DNA from 3 places in the Exiguobacterium sp. GL_137 genome. Region 1 is predicted to be linked to each of the others. Evidence: riboswitches for the same ligand, from Rfam matches in the RefSeq annotation. Region 1 holds a riboswitch; each other region holds the start of a gene.

What was found. A riboswitch is a leader RNA that binds a small molecule or an ion and turns the genes downstream of it on or off. The one in region 1 is predicted to bind thiamine pyrophosphate.
Region 2: another riboswitch for thiamine pyrophosphate. It lies ahead of thiT (energy-coupled thiamine transporter ThiT); the one in region 1 lies ahead of thiD (bifunctional hydroxymethylpyrimidine kinase/phosphomethylpyrimidine kinase).
Region 3: another riboswitch for thiamine pyrophosphate. It lies ahead of tenA (thiaminase II); the one in region 1 lies ahead of thiD (bifunctional hydroxymethylpyrimidine kinase/phosphomethylpyrimidine kinase).

What each region holds. Positions count from the first base shown of each region.
Region 1 covers NZ_CM174406.1:556,637-562,582, reverse strand. The annotation lists gene AC3IRK_RS02960 (YitT family protein) at 1-15, shown strand, start outside; gene AC3IRK_RS02955 (CHASE3 domain-containing protein) at 178-810, shown strand; gene AC3IRK_RS02950 (ArsR/SmtB family transcription factor) at 845-1,210, opposite strand; gene AC3IRK_RS02945 (hypothetical protein) at 1,389-1,832, opposite strand; gene thiE (thiamine phosphate synthase) at 1,847-2,485, opposite strand; gene thiM (hydroxyethylthiazole kinase) at 2,490-3,245, opposite strand; gene thiD (bifunctional hydroxymethylpyrimidine kinase/phosphomethylpyrimidine kinase) at 3,226-4,035, opposite strand; TPP riboswitch at 4,153-4,263, opposite strand; gene AC3IRK_RS02925 (murein hydrolase activator EnvC family protein) at 4,324-5,601, opposite strand; gene AC3IRK_RS02920 (murein hydrolase activator EnvC family protein) at 5,808-5,946, opposite strand, start outside.
Region 2 covers NZ_CM174406.1:1,905,856-1,911,801, forward strand. The annotation lists gene AC3IRK_RS10125 (DAK2 domain-containing protein) at 1-503, opposite strand, end outside; gene AC3IRK_RS10130 (Asp23/Gls24 family envelope stress response protein) at 529-891, opposite strand; gene rpmB (50S ribosomal protein L28) at 1,175-1,363, shown strand; gene AC3IRK_RS10140 (amino acid permease) at 1,504-2,907, shown strand; gene AC3IRK_RS10145 (thiamine diphosphokinase) at 2,963-3,571, opposite strand; gene thiT (energy-coupled thiamine transporter ThiT) at 3,571-4,131, opposite strand; TPP riboswitch at 4,196-4,302, opposite strand; gene rpe (ribulose-phosphate 3-epimerase) at 4,326-4,982, opposite strand; gene rsgA (ribosome small subunit-dependent GTPase A) at 4,984-5,889, opposite strand; gene pknB (Stk1 family PASTA domain-containing Ser/Thr kinase) at 5,927-5,946, opposite strand, start outside.
Region 3 covers NZ_CM174406.1:965,606-971,551, forward strand. The annotation lists gene abc-f (ribosomal protection-like ABC-F family protein) at 1-757, opposite strand, end outside; gene AC3IRK_RS04990 (DUF1002 domain-containing protein) at 1,036-1,917, opposite strand; TPP riboswitch at 2,108-2,213, shown strand; gene tenA (thiaminase II) at 2,287-2,982, shown strand; gene AC3IRK_RS05000 (sporulation protein) at 3,050-3,823, opposite strand; gene AC3IRK_RS05005 (class I SAM-dependent methyltransferase) at 3,942-5,126, shown strand; gene AC3IRK_RS05010 (BrxA/BrxB family bacilliredoxin) at 5,161-5,586, shown strand; gene AC3IRK_RS05015 (transporter substrate-binding domain-containing protein) at 5,870-5,946, shown strand, end outside.

The DNA of each region.
Region 1 (5,946 bases):
TCCTATTCTTTTTAATCGTCTAACATTCTGTAGCCGCTACACTCGTTGTAGCGGTTTTTTGTGTATAATACGCAAAATCAAAGAAAATGTTCCATATTTTTTTGAATAATCCTTCACTTTTTGGGAAATAGTGGTTAAGCTAATGACATTAAGTTTTGTAGAAAAAGGATGGATTGTATGAATCAACTATGGCGGCACTGTATCATCCTCATCCTGATTGTCAGTCTGTTTGCCTCGATTCCCCTTTTGTATGCCTTAAGCGGATATCGTACAATTTCTAATTTGACGGAAGAGATGCATACACAAGATATTCTAATGATTAAACAAGTCGACCAATTGATCGAACATAATCGCGATCGGGCAAATGCCGTTCGCGGCCTGTTATTATATGAAGATGACCGTTACATTGAACAATATTACTTTTCCACTTCTAAAGTTCATGATTTGCGACGTGTACTGAATTCATCCAATCAGACACCCGGTGCGGTTAAAGATTTACTATTACGTAACAATGTGTGGGAGGAAGAGATTCAAGAAGTTTTTACCGTTTACGAAACAGATCATCCGCAACGTGCTAAAAAATTAGCCAAGCAAACAACTCAAACCACACAAACGATTCTTGAAGACTTGTCACAAATCAAAGAAAAATTATATCGTGATCTTGAACAAAAATTGGAATTGACTACTGAAATGACGGCAGAGTATAAACGTATGTCCTTCAGCCTGTCGATTTTAGCTTTCTTGTTGATTGCAACGACTATCATCTTATTTCACCGATCTAAAAACACAACAAACACGTATCGTCCATGAGAACGATACGTCTTTGTTGTGTTGTTCAGTACACTCAAGAGGACGCCTTGCCTTCATTTACATGCTCCATTGCTAAGTGAACGAGCGACGATACATGATGATCGTCCAGCGAATAGTAGACGACCTTACCTTCTTTTCTATATTTCACCAGTCCTTGTTTCAACAAGGTACGGAGATGGTGAGAAGCTGTTGCAATCGAACAATCCACCGAAGCCGAAACATCACAGACACAAAGTTCCTCTTCCACCGTCAAGGCGTAAGCAATCCGTAACCGTGTGGCATCTGACAAGACTTTGAACAACTTTCCAATGTCTGTCGTTGGAATCGTATCGACGACTTGTCCAATCTCTTCTGCACGTACTTGATCAATGGCAATCGTTTCACAACGTGGTGCATCCACCGTCATCACCTCTTTCCCTTTCATTCCACCATCGTTTCAAGTGAATTGCAAGAAAATCACTTCAGGACTCAACTAGTGCCTGCTATTCCAAAAATCGGAAACTCAAAAAAGTCTGTTTCCCGTCGTTTAGAGCGGAAAGCAGACTTTTTCATTGGACATTCCTGTTTGAATCATTTTTTCATTTCTCACGGTTTCGTCTTGAGATCGCGTAAAAGAACCAGCCACCTAAAAAATTTCCGATATCCCAGACAATCCGGTTTGAATCGACAGCACGCACACCGATATCGATCACGCCTGTACTTTTCAAACGTTCTTTATAGCGGTTCCGTAAAAAGCACGGTAACGGAAGAGGTAACATCATCCGGTAAAAAATATCCAGATGTGTGTGCCCCCAGATTTCAGTTGCGATTGAACTCGTTTGGATGAGCAAGGAACGTTTATACTGTTGTCGGTATTTATTCTTTAATAACACAGCTAATTGATACGAATAACGATTCGGGAAAGGAAATAGAGCTGCACCTAAATGATATTTCCCGCGATTATCGATTCGAATGACTTGTGGTTCGATTTTATACCGAATCCAGCGTCCTCGAAATCGAACAGACTGCCATTTCACGACCATCACCTCTACGTGAACTATACCCTGCCTGAGGCGCTCTGACGCACTTGTTTCACGGTCGTCTTAAAATTTTTCGTCGTTCGTTCAATGTCTTCACTTGCAAATAAAGCTGAAACAACGGCATATCCGTCCACTAGAGAACCAAGTTCCGGAACGTTTGTTTCAGTAATTCCACCGATTCCCACCAACGGGATATGAACGGCTTTACGAATCTGTTCCAACGTCGCTCGCGCCATGAATGTCGCATCTTGTTTCGTTGCTGTCGGAAAGAGTGAACCGACCCCTAAATAATCTGCGCCTTCCCGTTCTGCTGCAACAGCTTGTTCCACTGTTGAAACAGAAACACCAATCGTCGCTTCCGGTAACAAACGGCGCGCTTCAATTAAGGGAATATCATCTTGACCGATATGCAAACCGGCATCGACCAGCAAAGCGATATCAATCCGATCATTGATAATGAACGGAATATCGTAACGTGCGGTGAGATCTTTTAATGCAATGGCTGATTCCAGAAAAGTTTTACCGGAACTGTCTTTTTCCCGTAATTGAACAACCGTTGCGCCTCCTTTAATCGATGCTTCGACGGCGTCTGCCAGGGAAAGATGTGGATGCAAGCGTCGATCGGTCACGGCATAAATCAAATATTCACTGTCCATTCATTTATACCTCCGGCAAACTTTTTTCTGTCATCAAACTCACTGCATCGAACAGCCCGGTTCGAAAACCTCCGATACCGGGAGAATCCTCAGCCGACTCCCCTGCTTTTCCCATAGCATACGTCCCAAATACGGCTGCCTCAAAACGATCGTATCCTGCTCCTAAAAACGTCGCAATCAAAGAAGCGGTCATACATCCCGTTCCCGTGACTTGGCCAAGACGTTTCGTCCCGACATCCAGATGATACTGGCGATTTCCATCTGTCACAAAATCAATCGGACCCGTTACGACGATGAGTTGTTTCGTTTCACCTGCAAAGGTATGGACACTTTGAAAATCCAGGGATTCTCCTTCGGCAACATCCACTCCTTTCGTTCGAGCGGCCTGTCCGAGCAATGTCTTGATTTCCGATGCATTTCCTTTGATGACCGTAAAGGTGATTTCATCCATTAACTGCTTCATAAAATCTGTTCTTAATGTCGTCGCTCCTGCGCCTACCGGATCCAAAATGACCGGTTTCCCCAATCGGTTAGCCGTTTTTCCTGCTAAAAGTTGGGCTTGGCGCATGTCCGGATTGATCGTCCCTGTATTGATTACGACGGCATCTGCGTGCCTGACCATTTCTTCCACTTCCAGCAGGTCATCTGCCATCACAGGAGAGCCACCAAGTGCCAGTGTCATATTGGCGCAGTCATTAATGGTTACAGTATTCGTTAAATGATGAATCAACGGTTTTTTATCATGGATGCGTCGTAACATGTGTATCCCTCCAGAGTTCATGAAAATGATGCGTCGGACCAACACCGCGTCCGAGCGCAAAGCCGTGGCGAATGGCTTCCGTCACATAACGTTTTGCATAACGGATGCTGTCTTCCACTGAAAGACCAAGTGCAAGATAGGAAGCGATGGCAGCAGATAATGTACAGCCTGTACCATGGGTATGACGGGACTCGATCCGTTCTTGTTCAAAGACGACATATCGCCCGTCTGTATATAAAAGGTCAGTAGCGTCCCGTCCCTCCAAATGTCCGCCCTTGAGCAAAATAGCACCCGTCCGTTTTTCAGCCAGTTTTTCCGTCGCCTGTTTCATATCGGCAAGCGAGTGAATCGTTCCGCCAATCATCCGCTCGATTTCAGGAATATTCGGAGTCACAAGTGTAGCCAATGGTAACAGCTGTTCGAGCAAGGCATGTTCTGCATCCGGTTGCAACAAGCTATAACCCCCTTTCGCGACCATGACCGGGTCGAGAACAACCGGAAGTTGATGTTTTTCCAGTTGTTGTGCAATCACTCGGATGGTGTCTTGATTGGAAACCATTCCAATCTTGACCGCATCGACACGGATATCGGAAAAGATGGATGTCAGCTGTGCTTCCACGAGCTCCGGGGATACGTCCTCGACCGCTTGAACACCTAACGTATTTTGTGCCGTAATCGCCGTGATGACGCTCATTCCGTATACACCGAGTGCCGAAAACGTTTTTAAATCTGCTTGAATTCCAGCTCCACCTCCGGAGTCGGATCCAGCAATCGTCAATACGTGTTTCATTCCAATTCCTCACTTTCCTGGGAGCAAATAAGGAGAAAACGGACAACAAAAAGCGCCGTCCGCTGTAAAAAAGCAGACGACGCCATGAACAACCAGTTCTACTGATTGAAGTCTTCATGTCTTCGATCTCAACTTTCCTACGCTGGTATTATCCAGTTCAGGTGACAGGGTCGAAAACAGAATGGTTTTCCTCTCAGCCGGACTCCTCCAGCTCCCCTAGTTGCTCGTAATTTAAATTCTTTTTCACTGTATCACAGCACCATTAAAAAAACGAGCCGAAGCTCGTTTTTAAAGGTATCCAAGTGGATTGACCGTGTTAGCTGGTCCTGTCGCACTGTATTGGTATCCACCGATATGCAATTCAAAGTGTAGATGCGGTCCTGTCGAATTCCCGGTACTGCCAAGAGTACCAAGCGTTTGACCTTGAGTTACCGTCTGACCTGCCGAAACCGATAACGAATTCATATGACCGTACACTGTTGTATACACCTGACCGTCAAGGAAATGCGAAATCATGACATGATTCCCATAAGGTCCGCCGCTACCAGCCGTAATGACTGTTCCGGAAGCTGCTGCTCGAATCGGTGATCCGACGGGTCCACTGAAGTCGACACCATTATGGAACGTATAGCCGTTCGCTCCACTAGCCGGTCCAAAACCTTGTGAAACACCGCCTGAAGCCGGACGAATAAACTTCGCCGATCCTGTCGGCACACTGCTGACAGGAGTCGGAAGAACCGTTGCTTCGCTTGACTCACGCGTTGATTTTGCCGCCTCTTTTGCAGCACGTTCAGCTGCTTCTTTTTCAGCGGCCGCTTTTTCTGCTGCTGCTTTCGCTGCTGCTTTTGCTGCCGCAATCGCTCTTTCTTGAGCCTCTAAAGTCGCTTGTAATTCTTTTGCATTTAACAGTTTAGTCGTGAACTTTGTTTTCCCTTTACGTAATTTATTCAGGGTCGCACTCCGTTCTTTCATCTGTTGTTTTAACTGTTTCTTTTGGACGAGTAACGACTCTTTCTCTTGAACACGCTCCGCCTTTTTAGCAATAAGATTTTTTTTCATTTCTGCTAGCTTTTCTTGTGTTTCCAAATAAGCAGAAATCATTTTATCGTCTTGTTCGGCAATTTTTTTACCTGCCATAACACGACTAAACAAATCACCCAAGTTTTTCGAACCAAAAATGACTTCTTCCCATTTTATAGAATTACCATCATTTTCTTGAAGGACACGTAAGCGGTCCCCAAGCAATTCTTCTTGCCGGGTGAGCATGATTTCGTAGCGGGCGATTTCCGCCTCAAGATCTTCAATTTGGAGATTCAATTGTTTAATCTGCTTGTTTTTTTCCGAAATCCTGAAAATATTTTCGTTGATGGCCGCATCAATTTTATTGATTTCGCGTTGCTCTACCGATATTTTAGCTTCCTGTTTTTTGATGGCTTTTTCCAAGCGACGTTGCTCTATTGCATTTTGAGATTTCTTTTCTTTAATCGTTGCAGCTTGACCAGAAGTCGGCACAGTGGATACAAGTAACGCCCCTAACAATACCGTTGCAAACAATTTTTTAAACATGTTTGGTTTCCTCGCTTATGTATGATTTCTTATTTAAAAAGTATTTAATTCAAAGTATTTCTGTCTGAGATTGATTATAGCACCGTAATAGTTTCAGGAAAATTTCATTTGTGTTTCAACTGAAAGCGTTTTATTTTAATATAACATTTTATGTTTTTATAAAAACATAAAAAAACGACTGCCGCAGCAATCGTCTTTTCTCGTTATTATAACATCGACATTGGATTTACAGAATTTGCTGGTCCTGAAGCACTGTAGCTGTAACCACCTACATGAATTTCAAAGTGTAAGTGTGGGCCTGTTGAGTTCCCAGTGCTACCAAGGGCTCCGATTTGTTGTCCTTGA
Region 2 (5,946 bases), 1.3 Mb from region 1:
GATACTTTTGACGCTTCAACGATACCGCGCATCAACTCAAGCAGATCGGTCGTTGATTCTGACTGGGCAATGGCTGCAACAGCTGTCTCGCGTGCTACTGTCAAAATCGTTCCCTCGACAGGTTTCATGACTGCTTTATACGCTGTGTCGACCCCTTTTTGCAGGGCATCTGCGAATTCCTTTGTATCAATCGCATCTTTTCCTTCGATTGATTTCGAGAAACCACGGAACAATTGGCTTAAGATAACGCCTGAGTTCCCGCGTGCTCCCATTAAAAGACCACGTGCAAAAACCGTGGCAACTTCTGAGACCGAGTCTGTCGTTGTTTTTGCGGCTTCTTTCGAACCCGATGTCATCGTCAAATTCATGTTTGTTCCCGTGTCACCGTCTGGGACCGGGAAAACGTTCAGCGAATCGACAAAATCCGCATTTTGATAGAGATTCGCTGCGCCATTCTGGATCATCTTGACCAGTTGCGCTCCTGTTAAACGATCTACGCTCACTAAAGTTTCCTCCTCTATTCCCGCCTTAGACATTCGTCAAGCGGACTCCTTGGACAAAAATATTCACAGATGTCACTTCTAAACCAAGTGCCTGGCTGAGTGAATATTTCACACGGCTCTGGACGTTGTTTGCGACTTCTGAGATTTTCGTACCGTAACTCACGATGATATGCATATCGATGTGAACTTGTTCTGATACCTGCCGCACGATGACACCACGGGCAAAGTTTTCGCGTTTCAGCAGTTCAGCCAGTCCGTCTTTGATTTGCGACTGGGATGCCATACCAACGACACCAAAACATTCCATCGCTGCTCCGCCTGCAAGTTGCGCAACGACATCATTGTCTACGTCAATTTTTCCATAAGTCGTTTTCATCTCGATCGCCACTTGAGTAGCCCCCTTTGTTAATTGTGTTCTTCTCATAATTCTACTATAAGGACCTACTATTGAAAAGTCGCCGTACTGACTATACAATGAATATGTGAAAAATAGTAGCGGTCAAATGAACTTTTACCATCATCCTCATTCATTATTTTAAATTTTGAGGTTGTCTGTCAAGTTTTTTTCTTGTCAGCTACTTTTTTTATGTTGCAACCGTCTTAACAGCATGCTAAGATAGCAAAGTGTCTATTAGGACGAACGCAAAACAACATAAAAGGAGGCGGAACACATGGCACGTAAATGCTACGTTACTGGGAAATCGCCGAAGTCGGGAAACAACCGTTCACACGCATTGAACAAAACGAAACGCACTTGGGGAATCAACGTACAAAAAGTACGTATCCTCGTTGACGGTAAACCTAAAAAGGTTTGGGTTTCAGCTCGAGCGCTCAAATCAGGTAAAGTCGAACGCGTATAAGGCGCAGTAACCGGATGGGAATCTTCCCTTCCGGTTCTTTTTTTGTTCTTTTTTTATTTTTCTTATAAACTAATTGTCTGAATAATTGAAAACGCTTACAATAAGTGAGCAGTTATTTTTTTCAAGGGGGAAGGGTCAACATGCAGTTAAAAAGAGAAATGACAAGCCGACATCTCTTCATGATTTCACTAGGAGGGATTATCGGTACGGGACTGTTCCTCGGTTCTGGATTGACGATTTCGCAAGCGGGACCGCTCGGGGCGGTTCTCAGTTACATCGTGGGTGGGACCATCATGTATCTGACGATGTTATGTTTAGGGGAGATGGCTGTCCATATGCCGGTCTCAGGATCTTTCCAAACGTATACGACACGGTTCATCGGACCGGGTATCGGATTTGCCGTCGGTTGGATTTACTGGCTCGGTTGGGCTGTCACGGTGGCGCTCGAAATCACGGCAGCCGGCAGTCTGATGGATCGATGGTTTCCGGATACACCAATCGTCATCTGGTGTGCGATTTTCACCGTCATTTTATTCGGTCTCAATGCGGTCTCCGCAAAAGCCTTCGGGGAGGCTGAGTTTTGGTTTTCGAGCCTGAAAGTCCTTGCCATTCTATTTTTCATCGTGCTCGGGGGAGCGGCTTGGTTTGGCTGGATTGATATGGCGGCAGCACGTCCGGAAAGTTTGTTCGCCAATTTTACTTCAAACGGATTATTCCCGAACGGCGCCCTGGGGGTATTGACGACGATGATTGCCGTCAACTTTGCGTTCCAAGGAACCGAATTGATTGGGGTTGCTGCCGGAGAATCAAACGATCCAGAAAAATCGATTCCAAAAGCAATCCGTAATACCGTCTGGCGGACGTTCATCTTCTTCGTCCTCTCGATTACGATTGTCGGCGCCTTGATTCCTTACGAAACAGCCGGCGGCATCAGCAGTCCGTTCATCATGGTATTTGATGCCATCGGAATTCCTTATGCAGCTGATTTAATGAACATCGTCGTGTTGACAGCCTTACTGTCGGTCGGGAACTCGGGGTTGTACGCTGCTACTCGGATGTTATGGTCGATGTCACAAGAAGGCATGATTTCGAAAAAACTTGCCATCGTCAACTCACGCGGAGTACCTATGCGCGCTTTGTGCTTTACGATGCTGTTTGCGATGTTATCACTATTGACTGCCTTTTTCGCGGAAGATACCGTCTTCATCTGGTTGTTGTCACTCGCCGGACTCGGTGCGCAAGTCGGTTGGATTTCGATTTCCGCTTCACAGATTGCCTTCCGTCGTCAATTCATCAAAGAGGGACATGCTGTCAGTGAATTGAAATTCAAGACTCCGTTCTTCCCGGTCTTGCCGATTATCTCGTTCTCTTTAAACATGCTTGTACTGATCAGCTTGGCATTCCAAGCGGATCAACGGATTGCGCTGTATATAGGCGTTCCATTCTTCCTCTTGACGTGGGCCTCTTACCACCTGTTCGTCAAAGGAAAACATATTGCGGCTCAAACTGAACGTCAGGCAGCCAGCTCGACATTAAAATCTTAAAAAACTACAAAAAACGTGATCGACTTTTAGGATATCCTAAAGCCGATCACGTTTTTTAGTGGTCTGACAAACTTCTTAAAGCAATCACTTCACCGGTATGCACCGTCACGTTCGCCACTCCGTGATGTGTCCATTCATTGCTGACGGTCAATGATCCGCCGACCGGCACGTCATGATTCGTCAACGGGTACTTGACCCCGCGGAGGGTCAGACATGTCGGAACGAGCGGGATGAAAGAGAGATAGTGAAATCTATCTGCCTCGATCTCATACGTCCCCGGCTGTAAGAAACGAACCTCTTCCCGCTTCGTCATCAAGCGGACTGCCGGAAATTGTTTTAGCAGATAGACGTTTTGAAGCGTCATATCAAGTCGTCCTCCGGTCGCACCGAATATTAACACTTCCGTTGCTTCATACTGTTGACTGACATGTCGTAAAGCCAGTTCCAAGTCGGTCTCATCCTTTTCAGCCGGATGGATGATCGCTCCTTCCGGTTTGTATCCGAGAGAATCAAAGTCCCCAATCGCCAAGTCAAAAGCGAAACCTTGCTGTGCCAACACGGTGACACCTCCGTCAACAGCGATGACAACCGTCTTCTCATCCATAAACGGTTTCAGGTACGGGATGTCTTCCGCCGGACCGGCCGCTACAATCACAACCCGCATCAGACACCCCGTGCTGAATAACGAAGAAGTCGTGGTGCTGTCGTAAACAGGAGTCCTGCGACAATACCACATAACAGATACGATGGAACCATATACGTCGCGTTATAGATCAACGAATACGGGACGACCGGACCTTCCGCATACTCAGCGAAGAACACGATTCCACTAATGACGTGACAGACATAACGGAAACCTGCACCAAGCAATGTCGCACCTAGTACAATCGCCATTAGACGGCCATTTTTCCCGGCTGCTGCTGCTTTTTTGACTTGCCGTGCGAACAGTCCGCTCAGCCCGACGACTCCAAACGCGATCGTATAATCGAGTAACGGCTGGACGACCGTCAGGATTTGTGGAGCGAACATCAGTTGAATCGTTCCGACGAGCGCTCCCGTCACGACCCCACCGACAACGCCGTGACGAAACGCCATGACGAAAATCGGTAACATCGCTAAACTAATTGAACCACCTTGCGGCATTTTAAATGGGATCAATAAATCGAACACCACACCAAGACTTGCAAAGATTGCAATTTCCATTAACATTTGTAGCCGTTTCATCCTTTTTTCCTCCTAAAAAATAAAATCGCAGGACGGCAAAAAGGCAGTACGACGAACGCCGTACTGCCTGCGTGCGCCACATCCCTACGTCCGTCTGAACGGAACAGGTTCGAAGGGTTAAAGTCCAATCACTTCTCTCAGCCGCTTGACGCGACACCCCTTGCGGTCATCATTTAATTTTGATTCTGCCCCTATTATACGTGAGCAGCATTCCGAATACTAGTGATTGCTTCTGAATAATCCGGTGCATTGTAGATAGCGGAACCTGCAACAAGTACGTTTGCCCCATTCTCAATACATAATTTTGCTGTTTCCGCATTAACTCCACCATCGATTTCAATCTCGAAGGATAGATTTTGTTCTGCTTTCATTGCAGCCAGTTGATTTAATTTCTTCATCACACCTGGAATGAACGCTTGTCCGCCGAATCCCGGATTGACCGTCATCAATAAGACCATGTCCACATCTTCAAGAACGTGTTCGATCGTCGACAGCGGCGTATGCGGGTTGAGTACTACTCCTGCTTTCGCTCCAGCTGCTTTGATTTGTTGCAACACACGATGGACATGATTCGTCGCCTCCACGTGGAAGGTTACGATATCAGCACCTGCTGCAACGAAGGATTCGACAAAGTTTTCCGGACGATCAATCATGAGATGGACGTCGAGAACCATATCTGTTTTTTGACGTAAACTGCTTAATACAGGGAGTCCAAAGGAAATGTTCGGAACAAATTGACCATCCATGACATCAAAATGGATATAATCGGCTCCCGCCGCTTCAACTGCTTTGACATCCCGCTCTAAATTTGCAAAATCTGCTGATAAGATTGATGGTGCGATTTTAATCATCTTAATACCTCCGCGTCCGATTCTTGATTTCCTCTACAAACATACCATAATTCGTATACCGGGAAGCCATGATTTCATGGGCCTCGACGGCTTGTTTAACGGCACAACCGGGCTCATTCAAGTGCAGACAGCCACGGTACTTGCATTCGTCCTGTAAAGCAACAAATTCAGGGAAACACCATCGTAACTCCTCGAGTTCCATTTCGTGCGGAAAATCGAGATTCGAAAATCCCGGGGTATCTGCAATTAAGCCTTCGCCAAGCGGGATCAATGTCACATGACGGGTCGTATGGCGTCCACGACCAAGTGCCTTCGAAATATGACTCGTTTCCAGTGCCAACGAAGGTTCCAAGGCATTCAACAACGAACTTTTCCCTACACCGGATTGTCCTGCCAGGACACTCGTTTTATCTTTTAACAACGGACGGACAGATTCGACTCCGGCCAATGTCTCACTTGAAGTTTCGATGACGTGATATCCGATGGTCCGGTAAGCGGCAATGGCTTCCAATACCCCTTGTTCGGCTTCACCTTGTAACAAGTCCATCTTCGTCAAGATGATGATCGGTTGAATTTCCTTTGCTTCAATCAACACTAAAAACCGGTCCAACAGATGGGCAGAAAAATCAGGTTCTGCTGCCGATACGACCAACAAAGCTTGATCGATATTGGCAACTGGTGGGCGGACCAAGAAATTTTGACGGTCTTTTACTTCCAGGATATATCCGGTCTCACTTTCGATGTGTAACACGACTTCATCGCCGACGACAGGGCTGATGCCCCGTTTTCTGAAATTACCGCGTGCCCGTGAACGGATTTCACCTTGAGGCGTCATGACATCATAAAAGCCACCCTGTAAACGGATAATCGTTCCATCCCGATTGTCTTCAATTCGATTTTCTGCCATCCTATGCCCTCCTTTGTCAGGATTAACGTCCTGCTCGTTATTCTTGTGATTTTGCCT
Region 3 (5,946 bases), 410 kb from region 1:
GAAGGCGTTCCTTTTCCTTCACGTAAAACGTGTAATTTCCCTGGTACAGCTGAATCTGCCCCTCCTCCAGTTCAGCGATGCGCGTCACGACCGCATCAAGAAACACACGATCGTGGGAGACGATCAGGACAGCCCCGGCATAATCGGCTAAAAAGGATTCCAGCCACTCGACGGCGTCTAAATCCAGATGGTTCGTCGGTTCGTCGAGGATCAACAACTCCGGCTCGGTCAACAACATCCTTCCGAGGCAGATTTTGGTCTGTTCGCCGCCGCTGAGCTGCTCAAACGGACGGTCCAAAAGGGCATGCAACTGCAAGCCGTTAATCATCCGGTCGATTTTGGAATCCAGCAAATACCCGCCTTGGCGCTCAAAAGCTTCGGTCTCTTGCGTGTAGCGTTCGAGCAACTGATCGATTTGATCCGTTTTTGTCGCCATGTCCCGTTCGATTTGTTGCAGGGAGCGTTGTAAATCGACAAGCGTGGCGAAGGCAGTCCACAGGACATCACGCCCCGTCATTACGTTGTCGAACACGGGAAGTTGTGCCAAATAACCGATGGAGAGCCCGCTTTTTTGATAAATCGTTCCGCTGTCTTCGGAATCAAGACGGGCAATCAAACGTAAGAGCGTCGTTTTACCGCTTCCGTTTCGGCCGATCAAGCCGATGCGGTCTTGGTGCTCGATAAAGAGGGAGACGTCCGTTAAGATATCGTCGCCTCCGAATTGTTTTGTCAGGTGTTGGATGTCGCAGATCATCATATGAAATGTCCTCTCTGGCGCATCAAAAAAAGGAGAGCGCAAACAGCACTCTCCTTGACTCGTGGAAGATGCGCTTTGCTTTATTTTTCAGGTATGAGGTTCGTTAAAAAAGGGCAGACTAGTCCCTTAGAACGCCATTCCATGAAAAATCGCGCGCAACAGATACAGTTGTTCCATCAACCAATGCTTACACGCAGCAAAACCCATGTCTCCACACCACCTTTTCCGATTCAATACATCTATTTTACCATGCCTGACAGAAAAGAAAACGTTAATCTTTATTTAAATAAGCCGGCAATCGAGTTGAAGAATGCACTGAGACCATCAAACAACTTCGCAAAAAATCCTTTTGTCTCTTCTGAGGTCGCGAAGGCCTGGATATCTTGTCCGGCATCTTTTAGACCACTCTCGATTTGACCCCAGTTCAGGTCCGCTTGTTCCATTTGATTAAACAGTCCGGTCAACCGGTCCATCTGAGCATCGGATAAATTGATGTTATTGTTTTGGATGACTTGGACGATGACGTTTTCAATCTCGACCTTCGTTTCCGGCTGTTGTTTCGCGATTTCCGCTTTGATTTCATTCATCAAGTCGGCGACTTTATCCGTCCCGACCGTTTTCCCGACATCGGATGTCACAGAGAGTTCTTGCTGGGCAAGGTCTTTTCGTTCATCCGTCAGTTTGATGCCGGTCTCGGCAGATGTTTGATCATACGCTTTCATGATCCCGGTCAAAGCCGAAGTTCCGGTTACCTTGTACGGGGACGTGATCGTAATGTCCGCATCCGTTACACCCGCTGTGACGAGGGCGTTGAGGTACATGTCTTTTGTGACCCAGGTGATGTTTTCGGTCGCGACAGATAATCCATCACCTTTTTCAGCCAACTCAATTTTAGCGGAAGAGTACATGCCGCCACCCCGTTGTGATTGGGGAATGTTTTTCCCGAGATATTTTTCTTCATCCGCAGATGTTGCAATAATCGGAGTAATGCCTTCCGGTGCATTCAGACGGGACAAGACCCACGATTTATCCTTTGCCCCAAGTGATTCGCCAAGGGTGACGATTGTTTTGTCGACCACTTGTTCAGCAGATGCGGCCGTCGGTAGCAGTAAGGTAGTAGCAAGTAATGCCGAAGCGGTCCATGTCATGGTTTTATTCATAAAAGTTCCTCCATAAGTTAAGTATCAGGTACTAAATTTAGTCTAATCGACCGGCGGCAGAAGAGAATCGGTCTCAAGGACGAGCCGTCATCCACCTTCCGTCATGTTCCATTGTACAAAAAAATGGAGTGAAATGACGAGAATGGGTCAATTCCACATCAAATCATGATAAACTCAAAACAAATCAAATAGCGACCACTAGGGGAGTCAGTAGGCTGACTGAGACGACGGAGACGTTCGGACCCTTTGAACCTGATTAAGTTTGGACTTACGGAGGGAAGTGGCGTGGACGATCCTCTTTTTATGGTCTTTTCACGTCATGCCTGACATCAGGTGTGGCGTTTTTTGATTACAAAAGGGGGAACCAACATGACATTCAGTGAAGAAATCCGGCAAGCGGCAAAACGGTATTGGGACAGCAGCTTTACCCATCCATTCGTGACAGGGATTGCGGATGGAACACTACCAGAAGCAAAATTTCGCCATTACGTCCTACAGGATGCCTATTACTTAAAACATTTCGCGAAAATTCAGGCGCGGGCCGCATCGAAGGCACAGGACTTCGCGACGATTGCCGAACTCGCGGAACATGCGACGTCGACCTATGCTGCAGAACTCAGTCTGCATCAATCGTTTTTTGAACCGCTTGGGATTTCGGACAAGACACTGGCAGAGTTTGAACCAGCACCGACCGCATATGCGTATATTTCGCATATGCACCATGCAAGTGAAGGGACGCTTGGGGAGACCATCGCTGCGATTTTACCGTGTTACTGGCTTTACTATGAGATTGGACAACAGTTACAGGCAGCGACACCGGCTTCACCGATTTATCAGCAATGGATTGCGACATACAGTTCCGAATGGTTCGAGCGGGTGGTCTTTGAACAGATTGACCGGTTAAATGAGTTGGCAGAGAAGGCGAGTGAACAAGAACGCGTCCGGATGAAACAACATTTCGTCAGAAGCTGTTATTACGAATTGATGTTTTGGCAGATGGGCTGGGCGGAAGAAACGTTTGAACGGCAGTACGAACAGACGATGGAAATGACATCATCCAAGTAAGGAAGGAAATACAAACACCGGATCCGACGATAAGCGGATCCGGTGTTTGTTCTATAGAAAACATCAATCAACTGTGGTGTTCAATCAAATCGGCGAGACGTTGTTTCACGAGTGACGGATTCGTTAAGTCCTGGTTCGATAATGAAAGTTTCGTCATCGTCTCATCGGTTCCTGCCATTTCACTGAACAGCGAACCGAGACTGTGGGCACGGCGGTCGATTTGGACGACGATGTCGATGCCGAACCGGTCTTGCAACAGGATGACTTCGATTTCGTCCAGCTTGTGAGCATAATGAGTACCGCGGGCAGAATACTCAAGTTCCTGCGCGATCGGCAAATCTTTCCGGAAGCGGCCCGGCAATTTCTCTGTATCAGCTTTCTTGAGGCGGAATCCGAGGTTTTCCATCGCTTCAAGGATGACCGATTGGTAGTCATTCGCTTTGACGACGACAGCATCGTGGTCAGAAGGGTCAACCGCCTGCGCGATATCAAGACCCGTCTCGATCCACGACTTCGATTGGCTGACGGAAAGTGGTGTATTAAAAGGGACTTGAAGCGTAAACGGTATTTCCCGTTCGACGTCTGCTTCAATCGTAAACGGGGCTTCATTTAATGCAAACCGGTCCAGTGTGAACGTCGTGAATGCCGTGCTGTCCCCGACTTCTTGTTTGTACTGGGTATTGAAGGCGAGATAAATCCGGGCGATTTCCTGATCGACGTTACCGCCCTTAATATGAACGACTCCTTGAATCGTTCCACCGGGTTCACAGTGATCTTGTTCGAGTCGTGTATCGACCGTTGCGGCACCAATGCCGATTTGTGAAAGAATTTTTTTGAACATGTTGTGTTCCTCCTTTAAATTAAGTATGACGACTAAAAATAAAGCTTGCTTGCTTGTCGAACGCGGGTGAATTTGCTACAGTTTCGAAAGACCAAACAAAAAAAGGACGGGACGATACGTGGAACTAGACCAATTAAAAGACCTGCTCACTGAAAAACTGCAGGCAACTTCACTCATACACGCGACGATTAGTGGTCCGCGCCAAAAATCAAACGATCTGCGTCGAATCAAGTTAAAACCGATTCTACTTAGAGATACGTATGCAATCCAGTTAGAGTTTCAACATGAACGGATCATTAAGCATGAGAATTTAAGTATAGAAGAATTTATTTTGCGAATGGACGACTATTTTAACGAATTTCGTCAATTTTTATTCCGTTTCGAGACGGAAGAAGTCCAGTTCCAACTCTCGAAGAAAATGAAAGTTTCACTGAAGACGACAGGCAAGGAACCGGTAAAGGCCGAACTGTCTCACAATCGAAAGAAAAGCCATTTGTTAGAAGACGGCGTGCCGGTACCGTTTTTGATTCGTCTTGGTGTAATGACGGAAGAAGGACAGGTCAAGCGTCAAAAATATGATAAGTTTAAACAAATCAATCGTTTTCTTGAATTCGTCGAAGACAGTATCGCAATATTGCCGCAAGGGCGTACGTTACGGATTTTGGATTTTGGATGCGGTAAATCGTATCTGACGTTTGCTCTCTATCATTACTTGAAAATCGTCAAGGGATTTGATTTAAACGTCACCGGTCTTGATCTCAAAAAAGAAGTCATCGAGGATTGTACAGCCATCGCTGCTGATTTAGGGTATGATGATTTATCGTTCCGTGTCGGTGATGTCCATGATTACGACCAGGATACGGAAGTTGATTTAATGGTGACGCTACATGCTTGTGACGTTGCGACGGATGTCGCGCTTGCCCGGGCAGTCGACTGGAATGCATCGGTCATTCTCAGTGTCCCGTGTTGTCAGAAGGAGTTGAACCGTCAGCTGGACTGTTCACCGCTTGACGTCATGCTGCAACATGGATTGATTCAAGAAAAGTTTGCTTCGCTCGCAACGGATTCCATCCGGGCAGAGTTGTTGACATTGGTCGGCTACGATACGCAACTGCTTGAGTTCATTGATTTAGAAAACACGCCGAAAAATATCTTGATTCGGGCTTATAAAAATCCGAAGCAGCCAACGGAAGAAAAAATTGACCGGTATATCGCTTTCCGAGACCTGTTACACGCTAAACCGTATTTAGAACGTGAATTGAGCGGCAGACTTGGACAGATTTCACCGAAACTCGTACAATAAAGAAGACAACGATTTAAAGGGGGAAACAAATACAATGGATTTCCAAATGTATTTTGAAGATGTCGTTCAAACGGCACGTAAAGAAGCAGCAGCTGCTGGTTTTGAAGAATTAACGACGGTCGAGAGCGTCGATGAAGCGATGAAGCGTGACGGTTTGACGCTTGTCCTCGTCAATTCGGTGTGCGGATGTGCCGGTGGGATTGCTCGTCCGGCTGCCGCTTACATCAACCGGATGGAAGGTGTAAAACCGGATCATTTCGTGACGGTATTTGCAGGGCAAGACCGGGAAGCAACAGATCGGGCGCGTGAATACTTCGAAGGATATCCGCCATCATCGCCATCATTCGCATTGATGCAAGATGGAAACATCCTGTCGATGGTCGAACGGTTTGACATCGAATCGTTTACTGCAGAAGAAGTCGTCGAAAAGTTAGAGTCATTGATTGAAATCTACGCGTAACAGTGAAAAAGAGGCTAACGTGAAAACGTTGGTCTTTTTTTGTTTGAACAGAAATAAAACAAAAATAAATGTAAGCGATAACAAAAAAGTATTGATCAAAGAAAGCGAATAAATTCAGGTTTTATGCACTATTTTCATATTTTTATGCTTTACAATGAATAAATATTCGTATATTCTAAAAGCAATAAATCAGGTCGAACTTTTTAGTATTGAATTAGAAAAAAACATAAGTCATACTATTGTTAAAGTTCTGACAATTGAGCGTTGGAAGGGGAATTTATTGATGAAGAAACTAGTAGCAACGGCAATGGCAGGAATTCTCGCAGTCACGATGGCAGCATGTGGGGCCTCGGAGGAATC